3 regions of the Pantoea sp. X-Soil-OKNW-713 genome follow, and region 3 is predicted to be linked to each of the others. Evidence: predicted binding sites of a transcription regulator. Region 3 holds the regulator's gene; each other region holds the start of a gene.
What was found. Region 3 encodes CRP, which controls carbon source genes, mostly activating them, when cyclic AMP is high. Its sites were predicted from a motif close to ATGTGANNNNNNTCACAT; they were not measured.

Region 1: a site for CRP is predicted at 1,554-1,571, ahead of mlc (sugar metabolism global transcriptional regulator Mlc). Genes of this name have one in related genera too.
Region 2: a site for CRP is predicted at 3,773-3,790, ahead of idnD (L-idonate 5-dehydrogenase). Genes of this name have one in related genera too.

What each region holds. Positions count from the first base shown of each region.
Region 1 covers NZ_AP035995.1:2,174,278-2,179,773, reverse strand. The annotation lists gene ynfM (multidrug efflux MFS transporter YnfM/SxtP(Kp)) at 1-533, opposite strand, end outside; gene AC6I8R_RS10120 (LysR family transcriptional regulator) at 628-1,524, shown strand; gene mlc (sugar metabolism global transcriptional regulator Mlc) at 1,660-2,877, shown strand; gene bioD (dethiobiotin synthase) at 2,982-3,683, shown strand; gene AC6I8R_RS10105 (nucleobase:cation symporter-2 family protein) at 3,862-5,238, shown strand; gene osmV (osmoprotectant ABC transporter ATP-binding protein OsmV) at 5,328-5,496, opposite strand, start outside.
Region 2 covers NZ_AP035995.1:3,858,449-3,863,944, forward strand. The annotation lists gene idnR (DNA-binding transcriptional regulator IdnR) at 1-488, opposite strand, end outside; gene AC6I8R_RS17905 (gluconate:H+ symporter) at 517-1,836, opposite strand; gene idnO (gluconate 5-dehydrogenase) at 1,907-2,671, opposite strand; gene idnD (L-idonate 5-dehydrogenase) at 2,681-3,712, opposite strand; gene AC6I8R_RS17920 (NADPH-dependent 2,4-dienoyl-CoA reductase) at 4,000-5,496, shown strand, end outside.
Region 3 covers NZ_AP035995.1:4,042,196-4,047,691, reverse strand. The annotation lists gene AC6I8R_RS18945 (aminodeoxychorismate synthase component II) at 1-277, shown strand, start outside; gene argD (bifunctional acetylornithine/succinyldiaminopimelate transaminase) at 365-1,585, shown strand; gene AC6I8R_RS18935 (YccS/YhfK family putative transporter) at 1,587-3,662, opposite strand; gene crp (cAMP-activated global transcriptional regulator CRP) at 3,721-4,353, opposite strand; gene AC6I8R_RS18925 (OsmC family protein) at 4,656-5,060, shown strand; gene AC6I8R_RS18920 (phosphoribulokinase) at 5,152-5,496, opposite strand, start outside.

The DNA of each region.
Region 1 (5,496 bases), 1.9 Mb from region 3:
CCGCTCATGCCACCAATCGAGTTACCGCTGATATACAGGCCCATGGAAAAGGCGATCACTCGCGGATGAATCTCTTCACTCAGGTAGGTCATGCCCACCGCAGCGACCCCACTCAACGACAAACCAATCAGCGCACGCATCAACAGAATGCCGTGCCAGCTGGTCATCATGGCGGAAATCACGGTGCATAACGCGGCGAGCATCAATGCGGTGACCATCACCGACTTACGACCAATGGCGTCGGAGAGCGGCCCGGTGACCAGCAAACCCAGCGCCATCAGGCCGGTGGATAACGACAGCGAGATGCTGCTGGCCGCAGGCGAAACGCCAAACTGCTGGGAGAGCACCGGCAGAATCGGCTGGACACAATACAACAAGGCAAAAGTGGCAAGACCAGCCGAGAACAGGGCAAGGGTAACACGCATAAATTGCGGCGAACCGCGTTCAATCCATGTTACTGACGCTGGAGCAGAAGCAGGCACGACGGACACTTCGTCCTCATCGAGTGTCACCGCCTGAGAAGAGCGACTCACGGAAAATCCTCAAATTTCAAAAGGTATTGCTATCGTAGGAAAGTGATAATAGGTTGTACAATATATTAATAATCTCGAATGAGACGTTTAAAATATGAATGTCGAACTCCGTCATCTTCGCTATTTCATTGCAGTGGCTGAAGAGCTGCATTTTGGTCGCGCGGCCCTCCGCCTCAATATTTCGCAACCGCCACTCAGCCAACAGATTCAGCAACTGGAACAGGAAATTGGCGCGCAACTGTTCACCCGCACCAATCGCAGCGTGCAGATCACCGCCGCCGGGCAGCAATTTTTGCAGGATGCGCGTGGGATTTTGCTTCAGGTCGAACAGGCGGCCAGCCGTGCGGCGCGGCTCCATAACGGTCAGGAAGGGGAACTGCGCATTGGTTTCACCTCCTCAGCACCCTTTACCGGGCTGGTATCTGATGCGCTCTACCATTTCCGCCAGCGCTGGCCGGCCGTGCATATCCAGATGCAGGAGATTAACACCCGACAACAACTGGCGCCGCTGCACGAAGGGCGTCTCGATCTCGGTGTGATGCGTAATACGCCGTTACCGAGTGATTTGCAGCATCAGCTGTTGCTGCGCGAACCCTTGTGTGCAGTGGTGCACTGGGCGCATCCACTGGCCGATGCCGAGGCTATCTCGATTCAGGCGTTGGCGAACGAACCTTTTGTCTTTTTCGATCCACTTGGGGGCACCGCCTTATATGGCGAGATTCTGGCGTTGCTGCACCGCTACCAGATCAAACCCTTTATTACCCAGGAAGTCGGGGAAGCGATGACCATCCTCGGCCTGGTCGCTACCGGATTGGGAGTGTCGATTTTACCGGCCTCATTCCGTCGTGCACGGCTCGCCGATGTGGTGTGGTTACCGCTGCATGAGGCTGATGCGTTGTCTGAAGTGTGGCTGGTGTGGTCAGCGACGCGCGAGCCGAGTGCGCAAATGGCAAATATGATGAAGCTGTTACAACGTAACGCTGAAACTTAAGCCAGACGGTGCGAAAACAGCCCGACAATATGTGCGACAAATCACATATCTAATCAAATATTTGGCGCTATCCGCCAATCTGCCGCACCATAGTTGCTATTTATTTAGAAGCGCGAAAATAACCGGGAGCAGGGCGTGAATCTGGACAGTCAACCTGGCCACATTGACCAAATAAAGCAGACCAACGCAGGCGTGGTTTACCGACTGATCGATCATTTCGGCCCGATTTCGCGTATTGAACTGTCCAAACGTGCTCAACTGGCTCCCGCCAGCATCACCAAAATCGTGCGTGAAATGCTGGACGCGCATCTGGTGCAGGAAACCGAATTTCAGGAGCCTGGCAGCCGTGGCCGTCCGGCTATTGGTCTGGTTCTCGATACCCTTGCCTGGCACTATCTGGCAATCCGCATTCAACCGGGTTACATCACCCTGACATTACGCGATCTCAGCAGTCGCGCCTTGCAGGAAGATCGTCTGCCACTGATTGCCAGCCCGGACAAACCGTTGTTGCAGGAGTTACAGGAGCTGGTTGATGCCTTCTTTATTCGCCATCAGAAACAGCTTGAGCGTCTGACAGCCATCGCCATCACCTTACCCGGCTTGATCAATGCTGCCTCGGGGGTGGTGCATCGTATGCCCGGTTACGCCATTCAGGATATGCCGCTGGGCGAAACCCTGTCGCAACGCACCGGCGTGCCGGTGTTTGTCCAGCACGATATTTCCGCCTGGACGCTGGCCGAATCGCTGTTTGGCGCGTCGCGCGGTGCGCAGGACGTCATCCAGATTGTGATTGATGAAACTGTGGGTGCCGGGGTGATTACTGGCGGGCAACTGCTGCATAAAAGCGGGCGGGCGCTGGTGGAAATTGGCCATACCCAGATTGATCCCTATGGTCAGCAGTGCTACTGCGGTAATCATGGTTGTCTGGAAACCGTGGCCAGCATCGGTAGCCTGCTCGGCCTGGCAGCGCAGCGTTTACCCGCTCAGCCGGAAAGCCGTTTGCACGGTGTGCCGCTGACCATTGAAGCCCTGTGTCAGGCCGCCCAGGAGGGTGACCGTCTCGCGAGTGATGTGATTGCCGGTGTCGGGCACCATATCGGTCGCATGTTGGCGATGATGGTGAATATCTTCAACCCGCGACAAATTCTTATCGGCTCGCCACTGAATCTGGCCGCCGACGTGCTGTTTCCTGCCGTGAGTAGCACCATCCGTCAGCAGGCGTTACCGGCCTATAGCGATGAAATCCAACTGGCTCCCACCGCGTTTAACGATCCCGGCACATTAGGTGCCGCGGCGTTAGTGAAAGATGCCCTTTATTCCGGTTATCTGCTGATAAAACTGCTTCAGGGCTAATCCGCCCGCCTTAAGTTTGTTCTAACGCAATCTGTCAGGTACGACATTTCCTTAAACTGCTCCTTCGTCACCTCTGGTTCACATCGCTAAACGAAGGAGGAAGGGTGAAAACACTCTTTATCACCGGTACCGACACCGCGGTGGGCAAAACCGTGGTTTCTCGCGCGCTGTTGCAGTGCTTTGCACAGAATGGTCAGTGCGCCGTAGGTTATAAACCTATTGCCAAAAGTGCTAAACCCACCCCTGAGGGTTTACGCAACAAAGATGCGCTGCTGTTGCAGCAGGCTTCGGGCCTGGCATTACCTTATGCCGCTATTAACCCCATTACCCTGGAAGAGGATGAAATCAGCACCAGCCCAACGCACCAAATTGATTACCCGTTACTGAGTAAGGGACTGGCCGCATTGCAGGATCGTTCGCCGCATGTGGTGGTGGAAGGCACAGGCGGTTGGCGCAGCCTGATGAATGATCTGCAACCGCTGTCAAATTGGGTCAAAAAGGAGCAATTACCGGTTGTGCTGGTGGTGGGCATCAAAGAGGGATGCATCAGCCACGCTTTACTGACCGCAGAGGCAGTGGCTCAGGATGGTTTACCGCTGGTCGGTTGGGTGGCAAATCGTATCAACCCCGGCCTGGCGCATTATGCTGAAATCATTGATGTACTGAGTGAAAAACTGCATGCCCCTTTGTTAGGTGAGTTGCCTTACTTACCCCGTGCCGAGCAGCGTGAGCTAAGCGGTTATCTCGATCTTTCCTTGCTTGCGACGCATGTTGCGCACAACGACAGTGCAAAACCTGCGGCATGATGAAACGAAAAGTGGCAAATGATAATCGGCTGAATCTAAGGTTGCAGATTCAGCCGTATTTTTTTGTTGATTAATCTCTTTTAAATTCAATGATATGTTAAAAATATCACTGAATCTTATTGCTCTGGCGTGATTCATGCATCAGCTGGTCTGATGAATTTACTGCCGGAGCACCGTTATGTCGCACTCAGATGAAAAAGGTTTGCTGTATGGGCTGGAACAACGCATTGGCCCAGCCCCCGCATTTTTTGCCGCACTGCAACATGTGCTGGCAAGCGTGGTGGGCATTATCACGCCACCACTGATTATCGGTTCGGTATTGGGGTTACAGGCTTACATTCCTTATCTGATTAGCATGTCGTTATTGGTTTCAGGCCTGGGAACCTTTATTCAGGCGCGCCGTTTTATGGGTGTCGGTGCCGGGATGATCTGCCTGCAAGGCACCAGTTTTGCGTTTCTTGGCGTGATCTTATCCGGTGGCTTGATGGTGAAAGCGCGGGGCGGTTCACCAGAAGACATTATGGCGATGATTTTCGGCTGTAACCTGATAGCCGCATTAATCCCGATGTTGATTAGCCGCTGCATTGCGCCATTGCGTAAGGTACTGACGCCGGTAGTCACCGGTACGGTGATTACCCTGATTGGTATCAGCCTGATCAAGGTCAGCATCACCGACTGGGCGGGTGGTCACAATGCTGCCGATTTCGGCGCTCCGTGGAATCTGGCTTTGGGGGCGTTGACCTTGCTGGTGATTGTGGCGTTGAACCGTTCGCGTAATCGCTGGGCACGCTTAGTGGCCGTGGTAGCGGGCATCGCAGTGGGTTGTATCGCCGCCGCGCTGACCGGCCATCTGCAACTTAAACCGATGGCCGAAAGCAGTTGGTTGGTGATGCCGGGCTTCTTCCGCTTTGGTTTTAATTTTGACTGGGCGATCTTTGTACCGATTGCGCTGGTATCGGTGATCAGCGTGATCGAAGCGGTCGGGGATTTAACTGCCAACTGCCTGTTATCGCGTCAGCCGATTGAGGGCGAGGGTTTTCAGCGCCGCCTGCAAGGCGGTATCCTGGCGGATGGTATCAGTTGCGTGCTGGCCGCGATGTTCTCCGCATTTCCCAACACCACGTTTGCCCAAAACAACGGCGTGATTCAGATGACCGGTGTCGCCAGTCGTTATGTGGGGATGGTGATTGGTTTGATGCTGGTGCTGTTGGGTATTTTTCCGGTGATTGGCAACCTGTTGCAACAAATTCCCGCCCCCGTGCTGGGCGGAGCGACGTTGGTGATGTTTGGTAGCGTGGTGGCTGCCGGCATCCGGGTAATGACGCAAACGCCGCTGGGTCGCCGCGAAATGTTGATTGTGGCCGTCTCTTTCGGCCTGGGTCTGGGAGTGGAAGCCGTGCCGGATGTGCTGAAACAGTTCCCGATGCTGGTAACCAATCTGTTTGGTCATGCGGTGACAACCGGCGGGATTCTGGCGATTGTGCTGAACGTGATTTTGCCCTCGGAGCAAACCAGACCCGCGTTGGCAACAGCCGCCGTGGAGGATTCACAATAATATTCAAAATGCGTGATGAATCACGCCGCTACACAATGGCGATGTACTATTGGCGTAGCGGCGCGATTTATCGCGCAATCCAGCAGCGGTTAAGGATTTAACCGCCGCCGCGTCCGGCCGGAGCTCAAATAATCCGCAATATAATCCTGCGAAATTTCGCCACTGTAGCGGCCCTCTTCATCGACAATCGGCATCCAGACCAGATTGTGTTCATACAACTTCGACAGCACCACGCGCAGGTTTTCTTCCGCCTTGCCG
Region 2 (5,496 bases), 180 kb from region 3:
TCGAAGTTGTTGTAACCCACCTGCATATCCAGACACGGCCCCTGGGTATCCATCACCTCAACAATCGGGATGTTAGCCGCACGCAGATATTTCACGGTACGGTGCGTATGGTGCTTATCGCTCAGGATAATGCCGTCAATATTCCAGGAAAGCAGGTTACGTACCTGCTCCTCTTCGCTACGGGGATCATAGTTGTAGTTGGCGATCAGCGTTTGACAGTGACTGGCGTGAGTGGCCTGTTCGATGCCACTCAGCAGATCGGCAAAGATCTGATTTTTAAACGATGGGATTAACACCCCCAAGGTACGTCCCGGTGCATGACCCGGCATCGCTACCGGGCGTTGGGGATCGTAATTAAGCTCAGCCATTGCGCGTGCGATACGCTCGCCGGTTTGTGCTGCGACCTTATCCGGTGTGCGCAGATAACGGCTGACGGTCATCCGGGTAACGCCCGCCCGCTCGGCAATATCCTGCAACGTTGTTGTCATAGCTCACCTCCCTGTGCAGCCATATTATTTAGTGGATCAACGCGTTAAGGATTAACACGCCCGCCAGACCCAGGATCGAGATCAGCGTTTCCATCACCGTCCAGGTTTTCAACGTCTCAACCACGCTGAGGTTGAAATACCCTTTGAACAGCCAGAAGCCCGGATCGTTAACGTGCGAGGCGATCACGCTACCGGATCCGACCGCCAGTACCATCAACGCCGGATCGGCATGGGTCGCCGCAATGATTGGCGTCACGATACCCGCGGTGGTGATCGCCGCAACCGTGGCAGAACCGAGCGCGACACGCAGCATCGCGGCCACCGTCCAGCACATCAGCAGCGGAGACAGCGAGGAGCCTTTCATCATATCGGCGATGTAGTTACCCACGCCGCTATCCACCAGCACCTGCTTGAAGGCACCGCCACCGGCAATGATAAAGATGATCATGGCGATGGCAGCGATCGACTCGCCACACATATCCATCACCTGCTCCATCTTGCGCCCATTGCGCAGGCCAAGAGTGAAGACTGCAATGACCACGGCAATAAACAGCGCCACTGCCGGGTTGCCGATAAATTCAAAGAACTGCCGCAGCGGATTCTCTTTCGGCGTGGTTAATTCAAACACCGCAGCGACCGCCATCAGCACCACCGGGATCACGGCGGCGAAGATACTGATTCCGAAGCCCGGCATCTCCTCTTCCGTGAAGATTTTCGGGTTATACAGCCCTTCCGGCGGTGACTTTTCAAAGCTTTTGAGGAACTTCGAGAAGATTGGACCGGCGACAATGACCGTCGGGATGGTGATGATCATGCCGTACAGCAGCGTGGTGCCGAGGTTCGCGCCGAAAATAGTGGCGATGGCCGTTGGACCAGGATGCGGCGGCAGGAAGCAGTGCGTAACGGACAGCGCAGCCACCATCGGCACACCGACATACAACAACGGCAACCCGGCAGCGGCGACGATGGTGAACACCAGCGGCAGCAGCAGCACAAAGCCCACTTCATAGAACATCGCCAGACCAACAATCAGCCCGGTGACCACCAGCGCCCATTGCAGTCGCTCCTTCCCGAAGGCGGCAATCAACGTGGTCGCGACCCGTTGCGCGGCCCCGGTGTCCGACACCAGCCGCCCAAGCATGGCACCGAAGCCGAGGATCATCGCCAGCCCGCCCAGCGTTGAGCCGATACCTTTCTGGATCGACGCCATGACATTCAGCGGCGTCATCCCTTCGGCAATCCCCACCACAGCGGAGACAAACACCAGAGCGATAAAGCCGTTGACCTTGAAAACAATCATTAAAACCAGCAGGAGAACCACGCCCAGAACGATTATGGTTATTGGCATTTTTTATTATCCATAGAGAAACAAGAGGTGATTAAGGTTTAGGCGCACCCTGGTGAATGCGCCAGTCACATCACACCGCCACGCGCATACCGCCATCGACGAATAGCAAGTGACCATTGACGAAATCGGAGGCTTTTGAGGAGAGGAACACCGCTGCACCAATCAGCTCCTCTGGCTTACCCCAACGCGCCGCTGGGGTACGTTTGGTGAGCCAACCGGTGAAAGCCGGATCGTCAGCCAGTGCCTGGGTCATCTCGGTAACAAAGTAGCCCGGTGCAATGGCGTTGACTTGGATATTGTGACGCGCCAGCTCAACGCACATACCGCGTGTCAGCATGGTGACGGCCCCCTTGGAAGCAGCATACGGCGTGATGGTGTCGCGGCCCAGTTCGCTCTGCATCGAACCGATATTGATGATTTTGCCTTGCTGACGTCCCACCATCTTCTTCGCCACCGTTTGTGACACCAGGAATACCGCGGTCTGGTTCACGGCAATCACGTCATTCCAATCCTGCTCAGGGAATTCGAGGAACGGACGGCGACGCTGAATACCCGCGTTGTTCACCAGCACATCAATGGCGCCCCACTCGGCTTCAATCTCGTCTACCGCCTGCTGCACCTGCGCCGATTGTGTAACATCAAAGGCTTTCGACTGGGCACGCAAGCCGAGGTCACGCAGTTTCGCTGCCGCCTGCTCGGCCCCGGCTGGGGTGGTGGCGTTGACGATCACTTCTGCACCCGCTTCCGCCAGACCGCGTGCCAGCAGGAAACCAATTCCGCGCGCCGAACCGGTGATCAGTACGCGTTTACCTTCGAGGGAAAATAGCTGACTCATCGTATCTCCTTAAAATGTTAACTGGACTTTTGCCGCCCGGGTTTTGTCGCCCGCAAACTGCAACGCCGCATCAATGTCCTGCCAGCCATATGCTCCGCTGAACAACGGCAGCGGGTTGACCACGCCCTGTGCCAGCCACTCGACAGCGGTATTGAATTCATGGGTAAAGCGGAAGGAACCGACCAGGTTAATCTCTTTAGCAATCAATTGCATAATCGGGAAAGAGGGAATTGCTCCGCCCATACCCACCTGCACGAGAGTACCTTTGGCGCAGGTCACGTCGAGGCAGCGTTGCAACGAAGAAGGATGACCAGAGGCTTCGAAAGACACGTCAAAGTAGCCTTTGTCTGCCAGGTAAGGGGTGAAGTCGCCGTTGGCGGCATGAATCACGTCAGTGGCCCCCATTTGCTGGGCCATCGCCAGTGAACGTTCGCTGATGTCGCTACAGACAATCGATGCCGCACCACGCGCTTTGGCCGCTGCGGCGATCAGGCAGCCAATCGGGCCAACGCCGGAGATAAACACATGCTTACCGGTAAGATCGCCTGCCTGGTGGGTGGCATGGATGCACACCGCCAGCGGCTCGGCAAACACCATCACGCTTTCGTCTGCGTCCTGTGGGAAAGGGATGCACTGCGCGCTGTCCACCACTTTGTACTGGGTAAACCCGCCATCGACATGCGGCACATACATGGCGCTGCCGAAGAAGCGCATCGAAACGCACTGGTTTTCCTGCTCACGGCGGCAATATTTGCATTCACCACAAGGTTTGGACGGGTTAACCGCCACTTTTTGTTCCGGCTTCAGGCGTGGATCATCACTTTCCACCACAAAACCAATCACTTCATGGCCGAGGATCATCGGCATCTTGACTTCATAGCTACCGACTTTACCTTCCTGATAATAATGCAGGTCGGAGCCGCAAATACCGCCGCGCGTAATGCGTACCAGCGTGCCTTTGCCGTTCCACTCCACCTGCTGCTGCGCCACGCTGACTTGTTGTTTTCCGGTGATCACGCAGGATTGCGTTTCGATTTTCATAACTTCCCCATTCAGTGGTGTTGCAATGGGGCTCATAAAACCGGGTTACAGGGGTTAAAACTGTGATGAAGATCACTCAAAACCATGTTACGGAAAAGCTGTTACGCATAACGTGATACGGGCAAGATCATCCAGCGTCAGAGGCGAGATTGCGCATGGCACCTTGCGGTAGCGGCGCGATTTATCGCGCTTTTTTGACACTTCTCACAAGCTGGATGCATTGCACTTCCTTCCCGATAAATTGTCGCTAAAGTTAACTCATCCGACCACTTAATTTATGAGTGATTATGACTCCGCATCCTGAGTTGTTCGCCCCGCTGGATTTAGGCTTTACCCAACTCAAAAACCGCTTTCTGATGGGTTCCATGCACACCGGCCTGGAAGAACATGCCGATGGCGCATCCCGGCTCGCTGCCTTCTATGCAGAACGCGCGCGTGAAGGGGTGGCATTGATTGTTACCGGCGGTATCGCGCCCAATCCGCAAGGGGTGGTCGCCCAGGGTGGGGCCATTCTTAACCAGGAAAGCCAGTGCGGCTGGCATCGCACCATCACCGATGCGGTACATGCCGGGGGCGGCAAAATCGCCCTGCAAATCCTGCACGCCGGACGCTACAGTTATCAGCGCAATCTGGTCGCCCCTTCACCGTTGCAGGCACCGATCAATCCGTTTATGCCCCAGGCATTGAGCGACGCCGACATTCGGCAAACCATCGCCGACTTCGCCCAATGCGCCCGCCTCGCTCAGCAGGCCGGTTACGATGGCGTCGAAATCATGGGTTCAGAGGGTTATCTGATAAACCAGTTTCTGGTGGCGCACACCAACCAGCGGGACGACGACTGGGGTGGCGATGTGTCACGCCGTCAACGTTTCGCGCTGGCGGTGACGCGTGCTGTACGCGAGGCGGTCGGTAACGATTTCATTATTATCTTTCGCATCTCGATGCTGGATCTGGTGCACAACGGCAGCACGCTGCATGAAACGCTGGATCTGGCGGAAAAACTGGAGCAGTGCGGCGTCACGCTGTTTAACAGCGGCATCGGTTGGCACGAGGCGCGAATTCCAACCATCGCCACCTGCGTGCCACGCGCCGGTTTTGCCTGGGTGACCAAACACCTGCGCGGGCGCGTTTCCGTGCCGGTGATTGCCACCAACCGCATCAACCATCCGGCGGTGGCTGCCGAGCTGTTACGTGACGGCATTGCGGATATGGTGTCGATGGCGCGCCCGTTTCTCGCCGATGCCGCCTTTGTCAGCAAAGCCCAGGCGGGTGATGACGCAGCGATTAATACCTGTATCGCCTGTAATCAGGCTTGTCTTGACCAGATTTTTGTCGGCAAAGTGACCTCCTGTCTGGTCAATCCCCGCGCCTGTCATGAAACGCTGATGCCGGTGACCGCTGCCACTCAACCCAAACGGCTGGCGGTGGTGGGCGCAGGACCGGCGGGTATGGCATTTGCCTTGCAGGCGGCACAGCGCGGGCATCAGGTGACGCTTTACGAAGCCGAGGCGCAGATTGGCGGGCAGTTTAATATCGCCCGTCAGATCCCCGGCAAAGAGGAGTTCAGCGAAACGCTGCGTTATTTCCGCCACCAACTCCAGGCCGCTGGCGTGGAGATTCATACCCAGTGCCGCGTCAGCGCCGACCAACTGGAGGACGCCGATGAAGTGATCGTCGCCACCGGCATTGCGCCGCGCCAACTGACGTTACCCGGCATCGATCATCCGTGCGTACTCAGCTATCTCGACGTATTGCGGGATAAAAAACCGGTCGGCAAGCGGGTG
Region 3 (5,496 bases):
GCACGGCAAAACGTCGGCGATTCGCCATAACGACAGCGGTGTCTTTCGTGGGTTAAATAATCCGCTCAACGTCACCCGTTACCATTCGCTGATTGTGGCGCGCGCGACCCTCCCTGAAGAGTTCGAAATTACCGCCTGGAGCCTGCGTGATGGTGAACCGGATGAGATCATGGGATTCCGCCATAAAACGCTGCCACTCGAGGGGGTGCAATTTCACCCGGAAAGCATCCTCAGCGAGCAGGGCCATCAGCTTCTGGCGAATTTCCTGAAGACTTAAGTTGTGTTTGCCTTTGTGTGATTTTTTATGCATATTTTGTGATTATAATTTCACGTCAGCTCAACAAATAATCCGATGAGGTAGGCAATGGCAGCAGAAAAGCTAGCGGTAACCCGGGAAACGTTCGATAACGTTATTTTGCCTGTTTATGCACCAGCGCAGTTTGTGCCGGTAAAAGGCAAGGGCAGCCGAGTCTGGGATCAACAGGGCAAAGAATATATCGATTTCTCTGGCGGCATCGCGGTGACTGCGCTGGGCCACTGCCATCCGGCGCTGGTGGAGACACTGAAAACCCAGGGGGAAACCCTGTGGCACACCAGCAACGTGTTCACCAATGAACCGGCGTTGCGTCTGGCGAGTAAACTGATTGCCGCGACCTTTGCTGATCGCGTGTTCTTTGGTAACTCCGGTGCCGAAGCTAACGAAGCCGCGTTTAAGCTGGCGCGCTACTACGCCTGCAAAAAACACAGTCCGTTCAAAAGCAAAATCATCGCCTTCCATAATGCTTTCCACGGGCGCACGCTGTTTACCGTATCCGTGGGTGGTCAGCCGAAATACTCCGACGGCTTTGGCCCGAAACCGGCTGATATCGTGCATGTTCCCTTCAACGATCTGGCGGCGGTAAAAGCGGTGATCGACGATCACACTTGCGCCATCGTGGTCGAACCGATTCAGGGCGAAGGCGGTGTGATGCCTGCCACTCCTGAGTTTATGCAGGGCCTGCGTGCCTTGTGTGATGAGCACAACGCGCTGCTGGTGTTGGACGAAGTGCAGAGCGGCATGGGCCGTAGCGGCAAGCTGTTCGCTTACGAACACTACGGCATCACCCCGGATATCATCACCACCGCGAAAGCGCTGGGCGGCGGCTTCCCGGTAAGCGCGATGCTGACCACCAATGAAATCGCCTCGGTGATGGCACCCGGCGTGCATGGCACCACTTACGGCGGCAACCCGCTGGCCTGTGCGATTGCCGAAACGGCGCTCGACATCATCAACACCCCTGACGTGCTGGACGGTGTTGAATCACGCCGTCAGCAGTTTGTGGAAGCCTTGAAAGCGTTGGATAGCAAATTTGACCTGTTCACGGATATTCGTGGCAAAGGTCTGTTGATCGGTGCGGCATTGAAGCCGCAGCATGCCAGCAAAGCGCGTGACATTCTGCATGCCGCTGCTGCCGAAGGACTGATGATCCTGACTGCTGGCAATGATGTGATCCGTTTTGTACCGTCACTGGTGATTGAACCGACCGATATCGAAGAGGGTATGGCGCGGTTCGCAGTGGCTATCGAGAAGGTGCTGGCGGCATAACTCAGTTTTTCACCCGTAGCCCGGTCAGCCAGCGGCCATGATGTGGTCGCTGGCTCCATGCCAGAGAAGAGATGGTGTGCATCACGTTCAGGTGTTGCAGAATGCGCTTCACATGCTGCTCGACAATCGTTACCGCCCCCTCATTGATGTTTTCCGGTGCTTCCAGAATATTGCTGTCGTTACCGGGGCCATCATGCTCCAGCCGCTGCTGACAGCGTTGCAGCGCGATCTCACAGGATTGCAGATACCTTTCCGCCAGCTTAGGCGTCAGCATGGTATGTTCGCGTGCCAGGATAGTCATGGCGTTGATGTGTTCGACAATAAACTGACTGTGCGTCACCCAGAGCCGCATATCTTTCAGGTACTGCGAATTGAAGCCCGGCTCGGTCATCGCCTGATTCAGCGAGTTAAACATGGCGTTATGCGCCTGGTTGACCTTGATGCGCTGATACGCCAGTTTCTCCGGTGACTGCTCCGGTCCGAGCAATAACTGCATCGCTTCCTGATCGGCTTCCAGCGCATCGTGCGCATTCTTACGCAGTAAGCCGCTCTGCCACTGCGGCCACAGCCAAATCATGCCGCCAAAGGCAATCAGACATCCCATCAGCGTATCCATCATGCGTGGCAGCAGGAACTGCGCGCCATTCAGCGACAGCAACTGGAGCGAATACACCGCCGTCACCGTAAAGCCAATCATTGACCAGCCGTAATATTTACGTGTCACCAGATAGCTGGCGAGGGTGATCGCCAGCATAAACAACAGGGTGATGGATTCCGGTACGTCAAAGCGTAACGAGGCGGCAGCAATCAACAGCCCGGCAAAGGTGCCGAGCGCTCGGTGCTGAATTCTTACCCGCGTGGCGCTGTAGCCATTCTGGCTGACGAACATGGTGGTCATCAGAATCCAGTAAGGTTTGGGGATGTTGAAGAACAGCGCCAGCGCGCTACCAAACATCAGCATCACGGCAAAACGTGCAGCGGTGCGTAAGGCGGGGGATTTCAGCGACAGATAGCTGCGCAGCGCCGGAAAAAACGGCAGACGCCGTTGGCGGTCGGCCATCAGATCACGGGTATACAGCGGTTTCTGGGTGCGCAGCACGCGCGCAATGCGGCTGAAGTGATACAGGCAGAAATTCCCCACCGGATTGTCCGGGTGCTGGCGGGCAATTTTTTCCAGCGCACCCAGCTGCTTATCCATTTGAAACCGTTCCGGCAGCTGATGATACAAAATGGCATCGGCCAGCAAGCGCAGACGGGCGGAGATGGTCTTGGCATTCCAGCGAATCACCGCTTCTGCATGGCTCTGCTCCACCAGCTTTTGCACTTCTTCCGGCTGATGCAGGCTGACGGAGATATGTTCCTGCAAATCGAGCGCCACCTGAAAGGCACGCGTCAGGCGTTTGTGGCTGTTATCGCGGCTGGCCGACAGCATATGCATTTGCTGGTAGCAGGTGGTGATCAGATCTACCGCTTTCTGCTGGCGCGCCAGCAACGGCGGCAGCGCTTTCTCCGGGTCGGTCAGCTGCGTCAACAGGGTATATTTGGCATCGCAATAATCCGCCAGCTCACGGTACAGCAGGCTCAGCGACTCGCGCATCGGCTGCTCTTTCCACAGCCAAAACCAGAACCAGTTGAACAACCCATACCACAAGGTCCCGCCGATATAGAGCAGCGGCGGCACCCAGATCGGCATACGTCCCACCAGGCTCAGGGTAAAGATGGAGGCAATCAGCGTGGCAGGCAACAAGCGGCCATGCAACGGGCTGATCTCACCCGTCACGCCCACTAATAACGGCAGCACCAGCAGAATCAGCGGCAGGGGGACGTGATAATCCGTCAGCCACTGGATCAGAAAGCTGCCGGTCGCAAACAGGGAACCACCAATAATCAGGCGTTTAAAAAAGCGTTTATGCGGCGTATCAAGACCGGCGATGTTGCAACAGGCGGGCACTAAGGAGAACAGCAAGCCTTTTTGCAGGTCGCCAAACAGCCAGCCGAGGGCCACGGGCAGGCACAGCACCAGCGTTTGCCGCAGGGCATAGTTCACTTCGGGATGATAGATGATTCGACGCCACATCAGCTCATCGCAGACAAAAACGGCGTGATGCTGCCATCACGCCGTGGGTGAGAAGAAATTAGCGGGTGCCGTAAACGACGATGGTTTTACCATGTGCGGAGATCAGGTTTTGATCTTCCAGCATTTTCAGAATACGGCCAACTGTCTCGCGTGAGCATCCGACGATCTGACCAATTTCCTGACGGGTGATTTTGATCTGCATCCCGTCCGGGTGGGTCATGGCATCGGGCTGTTTGGCCAGATTGAGCAGCGTCTGCGCAATGCGACCGGTCACATCAAGGAAGGCAAGGTTGCCCACTTTTTCTGATGTCACCTGTAGGCGACGCGCCATCTGCGCCGAAAGACGCATTAAAATATCCGGGTTTACCTGAATCAGCTGACGGAATTTTTTGTAGGAAATTTCAGCCACTTCGCAGGCAGTTTTGGCTCGTACCCAGGCACTACGTTCCTGACCTTCTTCAAACAGGCCAAGCTCGCCGATGAAATCCCCCTGATTGAGGTAGGAGAGAATCATCTCTTTGCCTTCTTCATCCTTGATCAGCACCGCAACGGCACCTTTCACGATGTAGTAGAGCGTTTCCGCTTTCTCACCCTGATGAATCAGGGTGCTTTTGGATGGATATTTGTGAATATGGCAATGGGACAGGAACCATTCGAGTGTAGGGTCTGTTTGCGGTTTGCCGAGAACCATTCGCTATTATCCTCTGTTGTAATCGTGCCCAAAACACAGGGGGCAGTTTTCCCTGTCAGGCGGTGAAATCGTAGAGCGCTTCCTGTTAAGGAAAATTATTCGGGTGGACTCTTAAGCCAGGCTTCTGATTCTTCCCGCCTTCGTCTATTGCGACGAAAATATTTTCAGCTCTGTTTGTAGCACAGCTTTTGCTAGCTGTCTTCTGTTGTCTCGCTTCAGCAAAAGGGCGATTAGTCTGGATTGCTGTTTCTCAGGTGAAAGCGTACTCTGGCGGCAAATCAGCCTATTCAGGAGAAAGAATAATGCAGGCACGGGTTAAATGGGTGGAAGGGCTTACCTTTCTCGGAGAATCCTCATCAGGTCACCAGATATTAATGGATGGCAATTCGGGCGACAAAGCACCGAGCCCGATGGAGATGGTGCTGATGGCGGCAGGCGGTTGCAGCGCGATTGACGTCGTGTCGATCCTGCAAAAAGGGCGCAATGATGTGAAGGATTGTGAGGTCAAACTGACCTCGGAACGTCGTGAAGAAGCGCCACGCATTTTCACACATATCAACCTGCATTTTATTGTTACCGGCAAAGCGCTGGGCGATAAAGCGGTGGCGCGAGCGGTTGATCTGTCGGCTGAGAAATATTGCTCGGTGGCGATTATGCTGGGCAAAGGGGTAGAAATCACCCACAGTTACGAGGTTATCGAACTTTAGCACGAACGTAGCGGAGCGATTTATCGTGCGGATTTTTCCCGCAGCGATCTCGGGATCGCGCAATAAATCGCGCCGTTACGGTTATGTTTGATTATTCGATGCGTTTGCCTTCAATCAGTCGCTGCACCAGCGGCGTCATAATCAGCTCCATCGCCAGCCCCATTTTGCCGCCGGGCACCACCAGGGTGTTCATATGCGAGATAAAGGAATCCTGAATCATCGCCAGCAGATAGGGGAAGGCAATACCTTCCAGACCACGGAAATGGATCACCACAAAGCTTTCATCCAGTGATGGAATTTCACGCGCAGCAAACGGGTTAGACGTATCGACGGTAGGTACGCGCTGGAAGTTGATATGGGTGCGTGAGAACTGCGGGGTGATGAAGTTGATGTAATCCTCCATCGAACGCACCACCGAATCCATCACCGCTTCGCG